2 linked regions of the Deinococcus aerius genome follow. The protein of the gene in region 1 interacts with the protein of each later gene in a pairwise test. Links are inferred from orthologs where the notes say so. Each region holds a gene or a part of one and is shown in the gene's direction. Other genes may lie near its edges.

Region 1 (5,969 bases):
CCCCGGCCCTGACCTCCACGCCCTCCCGGGTGCGGCGCAGCAGGCCCGACCCGTCCAGGGGCAGGCCCGAGTGCAGCCGTCCCAGGGCCCTGCGGGCCGTCTCCTCGGGCATCAGGGGACCCTCGATCAGCCGGGCGAGGTCCTGCAAGAGCGCCTCCTGCTCCTGGGCGCGGGCGAGGTCCAGCCGCAAGGCCCGCCGCTCCAGCTCATCCGTTGCGAGCGCGGCGAGGCTGTGCAGGAGGTCCTGCTCGTGGGCGCCCAGCGTCCGCGCCCGGGTATCGAGGACGCACAGCGTGCCCAGCCGCTCGCCCCCCGGGGTCACCAGGGGCACGCCCGCGTACATCCGCACGCCCAGGCGCGACCCCAGGCCGAAGAGCGGGTGGCGTTGAAAGCGTGGGTCGGCGGCCAGGTCCCCGATGTGCAGCGGACCGTCCGGGAGGGTGGGCCAGCCGCGGGGCCGCTCCTCGCGGGGCAGGCCCATTCCGGCGAGCCCCGGGCCGTGGCAGGACTTGGTGAATCCCCCCTCCGCGTCCATCAGCGTGAGCACCGCGTAGGGCACGTTCAGCGCGCGCACGGCCAGGCGCGTGATGCGGTCAAAAGTTTCCTCCGGCGCCGCGTCCAGAACCCCGGCCCGGGCCAGGGCGGCCGGGCGGGCGGGCTCGTGGGTGGGCCGGGGGGCGGACACGTCCCCACCCTAACGGCGCTCTTCTTACCGGGACGTGACAACGGCTGACGGGAAGTTCATGAGGTGGGCGGGTCGGGGGCGGCCCCGCAGCCCCTACAATCAGGGCCGTGATCCTGCTCGCCGCCCTCGCCGTGCTCGCCGCCTACCTGATCGGCTCGATCCCCGCCGCCGCCTGGGTGGCGCGGGGGCGCGGGGTGGATATCCGCAAGGTGGGCAGCGGCAACAGCGGCGCCACCAACGTGCTGCGCGCCCTGGGGAGCGGCCCCGCCCTCGTCGTGGCGCTGTTCGACATGCTCAAGGGGGCGCTCGCCGTGTGGCTGGGAAGGGCGCTGGGCCTGGACCCCGCCCTCTGCGCCCTGTGCGGCGTGGCCGCCGTGCTGGGCCACAACTTCAGCCCCTTCCTGGGCTGGCGCGGCGGCAAGGGCGTGGCGACCAGCTTCGGCACGATGGCCGCCGTGGACCCGGTGGTGGGCGGCGGCGCCTTCGTGGTCGGGACGGCCTGCATCTGGCTCACCCGCTTCGTGAGCGCGGGCAGCATCCTGGGGGCGCTGACCGCCGTGACGCTGGCCGCGGCCCTCGCCCGCCCGGGCTGGCTGATCCTGACGGTCGCCTTTCTCGCCGCGCTCCTGACCTGGCAGCACCGCGACAACATCACCCGCCTTCAGGCCGGAAACGAGCGGCGGCTGGGCCAGAAGGGGTGAGGCGGGGCGAGCGCGAAGTTGCGAGCTGGGGGGAGGCAACAGGCTCGGGCCCCCGGAGGGTCAAGGACGGACCTGGCTCCCCTCCTAACGCCTGATGTGCAATACGGAAAACACCGTGTGGGATGAGGACTCTTTCTCCCCGCTTGCGGGGGAGGGGGTGGCGAGCATAGCTCGCCCTCGTGCCAGCCGCCGGGAAGGCCGCCCCGCCCAACTCCTCATGTCGCCTCAAGCGTTCCCAGGGGAGCTGTCGGCGAGGCGGACTGAGGGATCGAACGCAGCCAGACCGGCCAAAATCCGACCTTGCGCCTGCTGGGGGTGGAGGACACGGATCACCAGCCCCCTTCCACCGTGCGCTATGCTGGGCGGGTCAAGACAACTGACAAGCCCGGACGGTGATCAGCCCGTTCGGCCCGGGAGCGTCCATGCCGGTCAGGATTCGCATTTACGGTCAAGAAGCCACCTTTTCGAGGGGGTGCTGGACCTGTGAGGACGACAGCCTTCAGGCGATGCTCGAAGCCCTGGCCGACCCCCGCGCCCTCACCGAGGAGCAGGAACATGCCCACGCCCTGTACGCGGCGGGGCGCTACGGCGGCATGATCCTCGTCTCCGGGAACTGGGAGATGGCCCCCCACCCCGAGGCCGAGATCAAGATGAGCGACATCGCCCCCGCCGGGCGGGCCGAGCGGGCGGGCTGGCTGACCTTCCTCCGCAAGAAACGGTGAGGCCCTCCCCTAGCCTGGCCCCTTGACCCCCCGGCCCCCGGCGGGTACCTTGCCCCCATGCGCCGCCCCCTGACGACCACCCCGTAGGGCGGCTTCGCGTCTGAGCCGCCCGCAACTCCTGCGCGGCGGCCTTTTTTCGGCATACACAGTTCTTGAAGGAGGCGTGGAAATGCGCGTAGCGATTGTGGGAGCCACGGGGGCCGTCGGGCACGAACTCTTGCGGGTGCTGGAGAGCAGCACGCTGAAATTTGGCGAGTTGCAGCTCTACGCCAGCCCGCGCTCGGCGGGGGTCAAGCTGCCCTTTGGCGGCCAGGAGCTGACGGTGCAGGCCACGCCCGAGGGGGCCATCAACGCCGACCTGATCCTGGCGTCCGCGGGCGGGTCGATCAGCAAGGAGAAAGCCCCGGCGTGGGTGGCGGGCGGCGCGGTCGTGATCGACAACTCCAGCGCCTTCCGCTACGAGCCGGACGTGCCCCTGGTCGTCCCCGAGGTCAACGGCGAGGCGGCGCTGCGGCACAAGGGGATCATCGCCAACCCGAACTGCACCACGGCGGTTGCGGTCGTCGCGGTCGCGCCCCTGCACCGCGAGTTCGGCGTGAGGCGCATGATCGTCTCGACCTACCAGGCCACGAGCGGCGCCGGGCAGAAGGGCATCAAGGAGCTGCTCGACCAGACGCGCGTGGTCCTCGGCGGCGGTGAGGCGGGGGCGGAGGTCTTCGCCCACCCCATCCCCTTCAACGTGATCCCGCACATCGACGCCTTCCAGGAGAACGGCTACACCAAGGAGGAGATGAAGGTCGTCTGGGAGACGCGCAAGATTCTGGGCGACGACTCGCTGAAGATCAGTTGCACCGCCGTGCGCATCCCCACCCTGCGGACTCACAGCGAGGCGATTACGCTGGAGCTGGAGCGCCCCGCCACGCCCGAGCAGGCCCGCAAGTTGCTGGGCCGCGCGGCGGGCGTCGAGGTGCGCGACGATCCCGGGGCCAAGCTCTACCCCATGCCCCTCACCGCCAGCGGCAAGTACGACGTGGAGGTGGGGCGCATCCGCTCCTCGCTGGTGTTCGAGGGCGGGCTGGACCTGTTCGTGGCGGGCGACCAGCTTCTGAAGGGGGCGGCGCTGAACGCGGTGCAGATCGCCGAATACTTGCAGGAGCAGGGCGCGCTGAAGGGCCGGGTCGCGGGGTAAGGAACTCGGGGACTGGGGCCACTGGGGGAACGCTCCCGGTGGCCCCTCCCCTTTTGGGTCAGACTGGGGGAGTGAGACGGCGGCCCACCCTTCCTCCCCAGCCCCCTCGCAGGCGTTCCCCCACAGGCGTGGCCGCACGGCTCACGCTGCTCCTCGTCGGTCTCGTCTGGGGACAGGAAGTTCTCGACCAGTTCGTCTTCGGGGGGACGCTCGACGGGTACGGGATCGTGCCGCGCGACCCGGGCAGCCTCTCCCACATCCTGACTGCGCCCTTCCTCCACGGGAGCTTCGGGCACCTCATCGCCAACACGGTGCCCCTCGCCGTGCTCGCCTTTATGAGCGCGCTGCGCGGGGCAGCCCGCTTCCTCGTGGCGACGCTGGTGATCGTCGTGGTCGGCGGGCTGCTCGTGTGGCTGTTGGGCCGCGGGGGCAGCCTGCACCTGGGCGCCTCGGAACTCGTGTTCGGCTACCTCGCCTTCCTGCTGGGGGTGGGCTGGTGGGAGCGGACACCCGCCGCCATCGGCGTCGCCGTGGTCGCGCTGTTCCTGTACGGCGGGGCGCTGTGGGGTGTGTTGCCGACCAACCCCCTGATCTCCTGGGAAGCGCACCTCTTCGGCTTCGTGGCGGGGCTGATCGCGGCGGCGCTGCTGCACGGCAGGCGGCCCGGGCGGGAGGACCAGGCCAGCGCGTACTCGCCCCGTTCCAGGTCCTGAAGAGGCCAGGGCCGTCAGGAAGCCGTTTCTGCCGCCCAGCGGACGAAGCGCATCACCTCCGGCAACGTGTCCGGGTCCGGCGTTTCGTCCTCGCGCCAGAGCCTCGAACGTTCGATGAGCGGGCGCCATTCCTCCGGCAAGGCCCCCAGCGCCCAGGCGACGGCCTGCGGCTTGCTCGGCAACTCGCCCGTCCGCAGGGTGAGGTGCGCGCGGCACATCGTCTCGACGGCGAAGGCCTGATAGCTGCGGCGCCGGAGCCAGTTAGGCCTATCCGGCAATGCCGCCCACCAGCGCAGTTGCTCCCGCACGGCGGTCCTGAGTTCGGACGGCGTGATGGGCTCGATCAGCGTCTTCGGGTCCGGCCCCAGGAGGGTCACCCCCCGCTCGCGGACGATCCAGCGTTCCAGCACCCAGTCCGCGCCGTGGTCGCCCCAGTCGAACGACCAATCCGGCCCCATGGACGGGTGCCGCCGCTCATCCGGGCCGAAGCGGCGCAGGGCCGCGCGGTCGATGTAAGAACCCTCCAGGTGGTGCGCGTAGGGGTTCGGAAGGGTCGCCAGCCTCTCGTGCAACTTGGCCAGGGCGGCGAACTGCTCCCCCGTGACGGGCCGTTCGGTCACGGCGAGGAAGTCGATGTCGCTCGTGACCGGGTCGAAGTCGCCCAGGGCGAGTGAGCCGCGCAGGTACAGGCCCACGAGGCCAGGACCCAGCGCGGCTTGAACTCCCGGCAGCAACGCGTCGAGCATCGCGCGGACCTCGGGGATGAACGGGGGCGCCACTTCCCTCACAGGGTCACTGGGCCCTCCGGCGTCTCCAGCATCGCCACGAGTTCGGGCTGCGGCGCCTCGTAAACCTCCACCTCGCCCACGAGGTTGAGCGTGTTCAGGACGTTCCGCAAACCGTCGGGGTCGGGAGTCCCCAGGCGCAGGGTCAGGAGGCGCACGCCCGCGTCGGGGAGGCGCGTGGGCGGGGATGGGGTGTGCCAGCGGATCAGGCTGGGGCGCACGCCGCCCCCGGGTAGGGAGCCGTCCCCCGGCACGGTGAGCGTCCAGCGGTTCTCGCCGCGGGCGAGGTCGAGCGGCTCGCCGAAGGGGGCGAGGTCCAAGCCGTCCAGGTCAGGCACCCGCGCGACCCAGTGGATCAGCAGCGGGCCGTCCTCCAGCCGCTCGCGCATTTCGGGCGTGTCGAGGCCGAACCAGCGCGGGCGCTCCGGGGCAGGGGCCTGTGGATTCACCGCAATGACCTCCAGGTACGCCGCGGGGCCGAGCGAGAGCAGGACGTTGTGGGTGCCGAACCGCTCGTGCTCGCCGCCGGGCTGCGCCGGAACGTTCAGGCGCCCCTCCAGCCACGCGCGGCCCTCCTCCAGCGTGCGGGCGGCGACGACGAGGTGGTCGAGGTGGGCGGTCATGGAAGACAGGATAGGGCGGGCGCTTCTCACGCCCCGCGCGGGCGGCTCATGCCCGAGAGGTCCCCGAGGAGGATCGCCGCCGCCTTCTCCCCGCTTTCCATCGCGCCCTGGATGCTGCTCGACGCGGTGACCTCGGACGCGAGGAGGACGCCGGGGAGACCGGTGGCGTGGCCGGGCAGGGTCGCGGCGTACTCGGGGGGCTGCGGGTACTGGGCGTGGTGGATGCGCTCGATGCCCAGGGTCCGCAAACCGCCTGCGCCCGCCCCGTACCAGCGGCTCAGCTCGCCGCGCACCCGGGCGTCCAGTGAATCGTCGTCGAGGTCGGGCAGGCCCAGGACCGAGACGGTGAGGAGGTGCTCCCCCGCCGGGGCCCGCTCGGGGATGACGTTGCTGACCCACTGGGCATTGTTGATCAGCCCGTCCTCCGCATTCAGCAGGAGGCGGGGCTGGCGGTCGAGCGCGGTGGCCGAGGCGTAGTACAGGTACGTGCTGCCCAGGCTCCCGCGCGACACGGGTTCCCCCGTCAATGCCTGCGCGGTGCCCGGGTCGGT
Region 2 (5,931 bases), on another replicon or contig:
CTACCCCGGCAGCGCCCTGACCGTGCGGCAGACCCTGCGCGCGGGCAGCAACTACCGCCGCTACGTGGTGAGCTACCTGTCGGACGGCCTGCGAATCAACGCGCTCCTGACCGTTCCGAACGGCACGCCGCCGAAGGGCGGCTGGCCCGCCATCGTCTTCAACCACGGCTACATCCCGCCCAACGTCTACCGGACGACGGAGAAGTACGTCGCCTACCAGGACGCCTTCGCCCGCGCGGGCTTCGTGACGCTCAAGAGTGACTACCGGGGCCACGGGAGCAGCCAGGGGGAAGCGCTCGGCGCCTACTACGCCCCCGGCTACACGACGGACGTGATGAACGCGCTCGCCAGCCTGAAGAAAGACCCCCGGGTGAACGCCGCCCGCATCGGCATGTGGGGGCACTCAATGGGCGGCTTCCTGACCCTGCGGGCGATGGTCATCGACCCCTCCATCAAGGCGGGCGTGATCTGGGCCGGGGTGGTCGGCGACTACAGCCAGATGATGAACGACTGGAACAGCCCGGTGCCGCCGTCCATCCCCCGCCGCGTGCTGGAACTGCGGAAAAAGGCGGTCGAGAAGTACGGCACCCCGGAGGAAAACCCGGACTTCTGGAACAAGCTCAGCGCGAACGCCTACCTGCGGAGCCTCGGCGGCCCCCTTCAGCTCCACATCGGCACGGCGGACGAGGACGTGCCCGTGAGCTTCCACACCTCGCTGGTGGCCCAGATGCGGCAGGCCGGAAAGTCCGTCCAGAGTTACGTCTACCCCGGCGACAACCACAACCTCAGCCGGAACCTGTCCACGGCGCTCGCCCGCAGCGTGGCGTTCTTCAAAGCGAACCTGTAGAGACAAAAAAAGAACGTCACCCTGACCTGACGGCAACGTTCGGGGGGCTCTTGTCTCAGCGGCTCAGGTCGTACCCGGTCACCTTCCCGGCTGGGCTGGGGTTCGTGTCACTCAGGGGGAAGTTCCGGTTGTAGAGGTTCCAGCCCTGCTCGACGTGCATGGCGGGCAGCAGTTCCTCGCCGCCGCCGGGAAGGAAGGCGGGGACGTTCACGGGGCCGATATTGCCGCCCAGGGCGCTGTAGATCAGCCACTGCTTGTTGCGGGCGAACCGCTCGCCCACGTTGAAGGTGGCGTCGTTGTTCGCGTCGTCGAAGACCACGACCTGATACACGCCCGCGACGGCGGGAATCCCCGGCAGGTCGAAGCCGAACTGCCAGGTGTTCACCCCGGTGCTCACGATGTTCTGGCCCCGGGCGCTGTCGTTCGTGACCACGCCGGGCAGCCCCGTGCCCACCAGGGCCAGCCGCAGCCTGGGGTTCTGCCCCCAGTCCCCGCCGATGGTGCCGCTGAGGTCGTAGGTATCAGGAGCCTGGACCCCCCGCGACCCGCACGCGGCGAGGATCAGGGTCAGGGGCAGAAGGAGAGCGGCACGGCGCATGGGCTCAGCCTAAGCGCCGAGGCTGACGAACGGGTGAAGGCGCATGAGGAGGGGGGCACGGCCCGGTAGCCACGCCCCGCCTTCAGCCCCCCTTATTTTCCCTGCTGGGCCAGCCGCAGGAAGTAGGCGCTGCTCTTGTCGCCCGGGTCAAGCCGGACGGCCTGACTGTAGGCTTCCGCAGCCCCGGTGTAGTTCTTCGCCTCGTAGCGGACGCGGCCCAGCCAGGCCCAGGCCTTGGCGTACTGCGGGTTCTGGCGGGTGGCGTCGAGGAAGCCCGCCTCGGCCCCGGCCTTGTCGCCCGCCGCGTACCTCGCATAGGCGGCGCGGAACGCCTGCACGGCGCCCAGCCCGTACTGCTCGCCCTCCCGCGCCAGCGCGAGGTTGAAGCGGTCGCCCCCGGTGGCGCCGGGCAGGGCGACGGCTCCCTCGTAGGCGGCGCGGGCCGCCTGGGCGTTGCCGAGTTCCAACGCCAGGCGGCCCGCCTCCCGCCACGCCTCGGCGAAGTTGGGGGCGGTGCGGGCGGCCTCCTGGAATCCGGCGAGGGCCTGCGGCTTGCGGCCCGCGTCGAGGTCGGCGTACGCGCGGCTGAAGGCGCGGGTGGCGGCGGGGCCGTACTGGCTGGCCCGCTGCGCCACACCCTGGAAGTACGTGAGCGTCTTGTCCCCGGGCTTCAATTGCAGGGCACGGGCGTAGAGGGTTTGCGCCTGCGCGTAGTTCCCGGCCTCCAGCGCCGTGCGCGCGGCCCAGGTCGCGCAATCCACGTTCTGGGCGTCCAGGTCGAGGCAGGTGGCGAAGAAGCGCGCGGCCTGGTCGGGCTGGTTGCGGGTGTACGCCGCGTAGCCCAGGTTGTACTGGGCGCTGGCCGCCTGGCGGGCCTCGGCGCTGCCGGGCTGGGCGGGTGCCGCCCGGAAGTAGGCGTTCCACGCGAGTTCCGCCTGCCGCCAGAAGCCCACCTCGGTGTAGATCTGGGCGCGGAGCTTCAGGTATTCGGCGTTGTCGGGGGCCAGCGTCACGGCCTGTTCCGCGGCGGCGGCGGCCTGCTTCCACAGCGTCTGGTCGATGCTCGCGCTGCCCTGAGGGTAGGTGCGCCGGGCCTGCTCGGCGAGGTCGCGGGCCTGGGCGGCGGCCTGCTCGGCGGTCAGTTGGGGCTCGGCACCCTGGGCGGGTGCCCCGGTCGTGGGGGTCGTCTGCGCGGCGGCGGGGCCTGCCAGCAGCGCGGCGGTCAGGAGCAGGGCGGACCGGATGGACATGCTTTCGACCTTAGGCGGGCAGGGTGGGGAGGCCGTGAGAGAAGGGCTCAGGCGGATTCCAGGTGCGGGGGCGACCTTCCCGGGCATCCGAAGGTGCGCCCGTGCCCCTGTCCTGCGCTGGGCCTCTGATAAAACGGGGAAATATGGCCGAGGCCCCCCGCGTTTACCCCATCCGCCTGTACGGCGACCCCGTGCTGCGCCGCAAGGCGCGGGCCGTACAGCCCACCGACCTCCTCACCGTCCCCGGCTTTGATCCCCAGACGGTGCGCGAGGTGGCGAACACCATGCTGGAGACGATGTTCGAGGCGCGCGGCGTCGGTCTCGCGGCCCCGCAGGTGGGCCTCCCCGTGCGGATGTTCGTGGCCGTCGAGTACGAGGACGACGAGGAGGAGCAGGAGGGCCAGGACGAGCCCCTGAAGTCCCGCGTGCTGCGCGAGTTCGTGATGCTCAATCCAGTCCTCACCGTGATCGACAAGAAAAAGGACCGGTCCTACCAGGAGGGCTGCCTCAGCATTCCCGGTATCTACGAGGAGGGCGTGTCGCGCGCCCGCGCCGTGCAGGTGCGCTACACCGACCTTGACGGCCAGGAGCGCACGCTGGAGGCTGACGACTACCTCGCCCGCGTTTTCCAGCACGAGGTCGATCACCTCGACGGCGTGTTCTTCCTCGACCGCCTGCCCCCCCAGGTCACCGAGGACCACCGCAAGGAACTCGCCGCCATGCAGCGCCAGGCCAAGCAGTTCCTGCAGGACCTCGCGCTGAGGGAAAAGGCGCGGCAGGAGCGCCAGGGTTGAGCGCCCCCCGCGTCGCCTTTTTCGGCTCGCCCGCCTTCGCGCTGCCCGTGCTGGAGGCGATCCGCGAGCGGTTCGCGGTCGTCCTCGTCGTCGCGCAGCCCGACAAGCCGGTGGGGCGGGGACTCAAGCTCACGCCGCCACCCGTCGCCGCCCGCGCCGCTGAACTGAGATTGCCCCTCGCCCAGCCCACGAAACTGCGGGGCAACGCGGCCTTCGGGGCGAGGCTGCGCGAGAGTGGGGCGGACGTGGCCGTCACCTGCGCCTACGGCAAAATCCTGCCCGCCTCCCTGCTCGCCGTTCCGCCCCACGGCTTCTTGAACACGCACACCAGCCTCCTCCCCGCGTACCGGGGCGCGGCGCCGATCCAGTGGGCACTGATCCGGGGCGAGACGGTCACGGGCACGACGATCATGCAGACGGACGTGGGCATGGACACCGGGCCGATCCTGCTGCAACAGGAGTTGCCCATCGCCCCCGAGTGGACGAGCATCGAACTCGCGGGCGCCCTGAGCGCCCAGGCCGCGCGGCTGATCGTGGAGGCCCTGTCGCGGCTGCCTGGCCTGACGCCGATGCCGCAGGACGAGTCCAGGGCGACCCACGCCCCCATGCTCGTGAAGGAGGACGGCTTCGTGCGCTGGGGGGACACGGCGCGGGCGGTCGTGAACCGTTACCGGGGGGTGGCTGCCTGGCCGCAGACCACGGCTTTTCTGAACGGCGCGCGGCTCAAGCTTCTCGGCCTGGGCGTGACGGACGGCCAGGGCCGGCCCGGCGAGGTGCTGCGGGTGGACCCGGGGGGTCTGGCTGTCGCCTGCGGGGAGGGTGCCGTGCGGGTGGAGACTGTGCAGCCGGAGGCCCGCAAGCCGCAGCCCGCGCAGGTCTGGGCACAGGGGGCGGGCGTTACCCCGGGCACCCGTTTCGACCTCTGGGAACCGGCCCCCGCCTGAGTCCGTACCCGGGAGCGTGAATCCCACCTTTCCCCTGACGCTGGAATTCCGGCTCAGCCTCCGAACCGAACTGCGCGTGACCGACGCGCAGGGCCAGCTCGTCGCCGTCGTCAAGGAGAAGCTCCTCAGCATCCGCGACGAGGTGCGCGTGTACGCCGACGAGGCGCGGCGGGTGCAGACCCACAGCATCCGGGCTCAGGGGCTGATGGCGGGGGCGCTCGACTGGCGGGCCCGGCGCCTGATCCGCCGCGCGGACGGCTCGGAGGTCGGCGCCCTCCAGGCCCAGGGTCTGCGGACCCTCTGGGGGGCGAGCTACGAACTGCTCGGGCCGGATGGCCGCCCCGAATTCACGATCCGCGACGACCACCCCTGGCTGGGCGTGATCGAGGGCGTGATCGGCGCCGTCCCCTTTATCGGTGACCTGATCGCCGCGGGCTTCGACTACCTCGTGAACCCGACCTACACCGTGACGGACGCCGCAGGCCAGCCCGCCTTCCGCGTCCGCAAACGCCGCAGCGTCTTCTCGCGCCGCTTCGTGGTCGAGGAGTTGCGCCCCGTCCAACCGGAGGAGGCCGAACTCGTCACTCTAGGGCTGGTGCAACTCGTGCTGCGGGAACGGGAGCGGGGATGAGGGGCGGGCAGGCCTTGTCCACCCCGACCGCGGCCCCGTGGCCTCCCGCATCCTCCGGCACAGGTCTTGGACCTGTCCCCAATCCTGTTCGTTCGCAGGCGTGATCAGCGCCGCGAGCCTCTGGACTGGAGTGTCCACGGCCAGGTGCGCCTCTGTGCCCTTCCAGTTCTCGGCGCCGTCAAGGCCTGTGCGCTGGGCTCTGGCCCGGTTTGCTGTTCCTCTGTTATAAGGATAAGAAGGGGCAATGATTATGTTTGAAGCCCACCTTGTCCCAGTGTGGACGAGCGTGAAGAGGGGCGTCTTTCGGTCCCCACCTCATCAGCAAGGGGAAGAACCGTGAAACTTCTGCTCACCTCGGGTGGCGTCACCAACGCGAGTATCCATGACGCGCTGGTCAGTCTGCTGGGGAAACCCATCGCCGAGTCCAGCGCCCTGTGTATCCCGACGGCGCAGTGGGGCCACCCGTGGTGCGGGCCAGCCTCGGTGCGGCGCTTCATCACCGACCAGACCCCGGCAACCATGTGCGGCCTGGGATGGAAGTCCGTGGGCGTCCTTGAACTCACCGCGCTGCCGAGCATCAGCCGGGACCGGTGGGTGCGGTGGGTGCAGGAGGCCGACGCGCTGCTGGTGGACGGTGGGGACGCGACGTTCCTGTGCCACTGGATGCGGGAGTCCGGGCTGGCGGAACTCCTGCCGTCGCTGCCTGAGAGCGTCTGGGTGGGGCTGAGTGCGGGGAGCATGGTCATGACGCCCCGGATCGGGCAGGACTTCGTCGAATGGCCGTCCGCGCCCGGCGACCGGACCCTCGGGGTCGTTGACTTCTCGATCTTCCCGCACCTGGATCACCCGGACCTGCCGTGGAACACC

What was found.
Region 2: the proteins of DAERI_RS15115 (region 1) and def interact in binary tests that used the Escherichia coli proteins (3 or more experiments, as listed by UniProt). The link is inferred for Deinococcus aerius from one-to-one orthologs.

The regions. Positions count from the first base shown.
Region 1 is NZ_BFAG01000011.1:104,897-110,865, reverse strand. Bases 1,400-4,287 are described here. They hold DAERI_RS15115 (aspartate-semialdehyde dehydrogenase), read left to right. Parts: upstream 1,400-2,277; coding sequence 2,278-3,297; downstream 3,298-4,287. Other genes in these bases: DAERI_RS15105 (aminoglycoside adenylyltransferase domain-containing protein), read right to left, coding at 4,025-4,287; DAERI_RS15110 (rhomboid family intramembrane serine protease), read left to right, coding at 3,426-4,010; DAERI_RS15120 (hypothetical protein), read left to right, coding at 1,893-2,108. In the rest of the region: DAERI_RS15130 (sensor domain-containing diguanylate cyclase), read right to left, coding at 1-685; glycerol-3-phosphate 1-O-acyltransferase PlsY, read left to right, coding at 793-1,386; more of DAERI_RS15105, read right to left, coding at 4,288-4,789; DAERI_RS15100 (VOC family protein), read right to left, coding at 4,795-5,418; DAERI_RS15095 (NAD(P)/FAD-dependent oxidoreductase), read right to left, coding at 5,445-5,969.
Region 2 is NZ_BFAG01000016.1:35,606-41,536, reverse strand. The notes cover bases 1,814-4,663. They hold def (peptide deformylase), read left to right. Parts: upstream 1,814-2,838; coding sequence 2,839-3,489; downstream 3,490-4,663. Other genes in these bases: DAERI_RS18695 (hypothetical protein), read left to right, coding at 4,450-4,663; fmt (methionyl-tRNA formyltransferase), read left to right, coding at 3,486-4,433; DAERI_RS18710 (tetratricopeptide repeat protein), read right to left, coding at 1,814-2,695. In the rest of the region: DAERI_RS18720 (alpha/beta hydrolase family protein), read left to right, coding at 1-847; DAERI_RS18715 (hypothetical protein), read right to left, coding at 903-1,445; more of DAERI_RS18710, read right to left, coding at 1,538-1,813; more of DAERI_RS18695, read left to right, coding at 4,664-5,064; DAERI_RS18690 (Type 1 glutamine amidotransferase-like domain-containing protein), read left to right, coding at 5,401-5,931. UniProt on the Escherichia coli protein: Removes the formyl group from the N-terminal Met of newly synthesized proteins. Requires at least a dipeptide for an efficient rate of reaction. N-terminal L-methionine is a prerequisite for activity but the enzyme has broad specificity at other positions.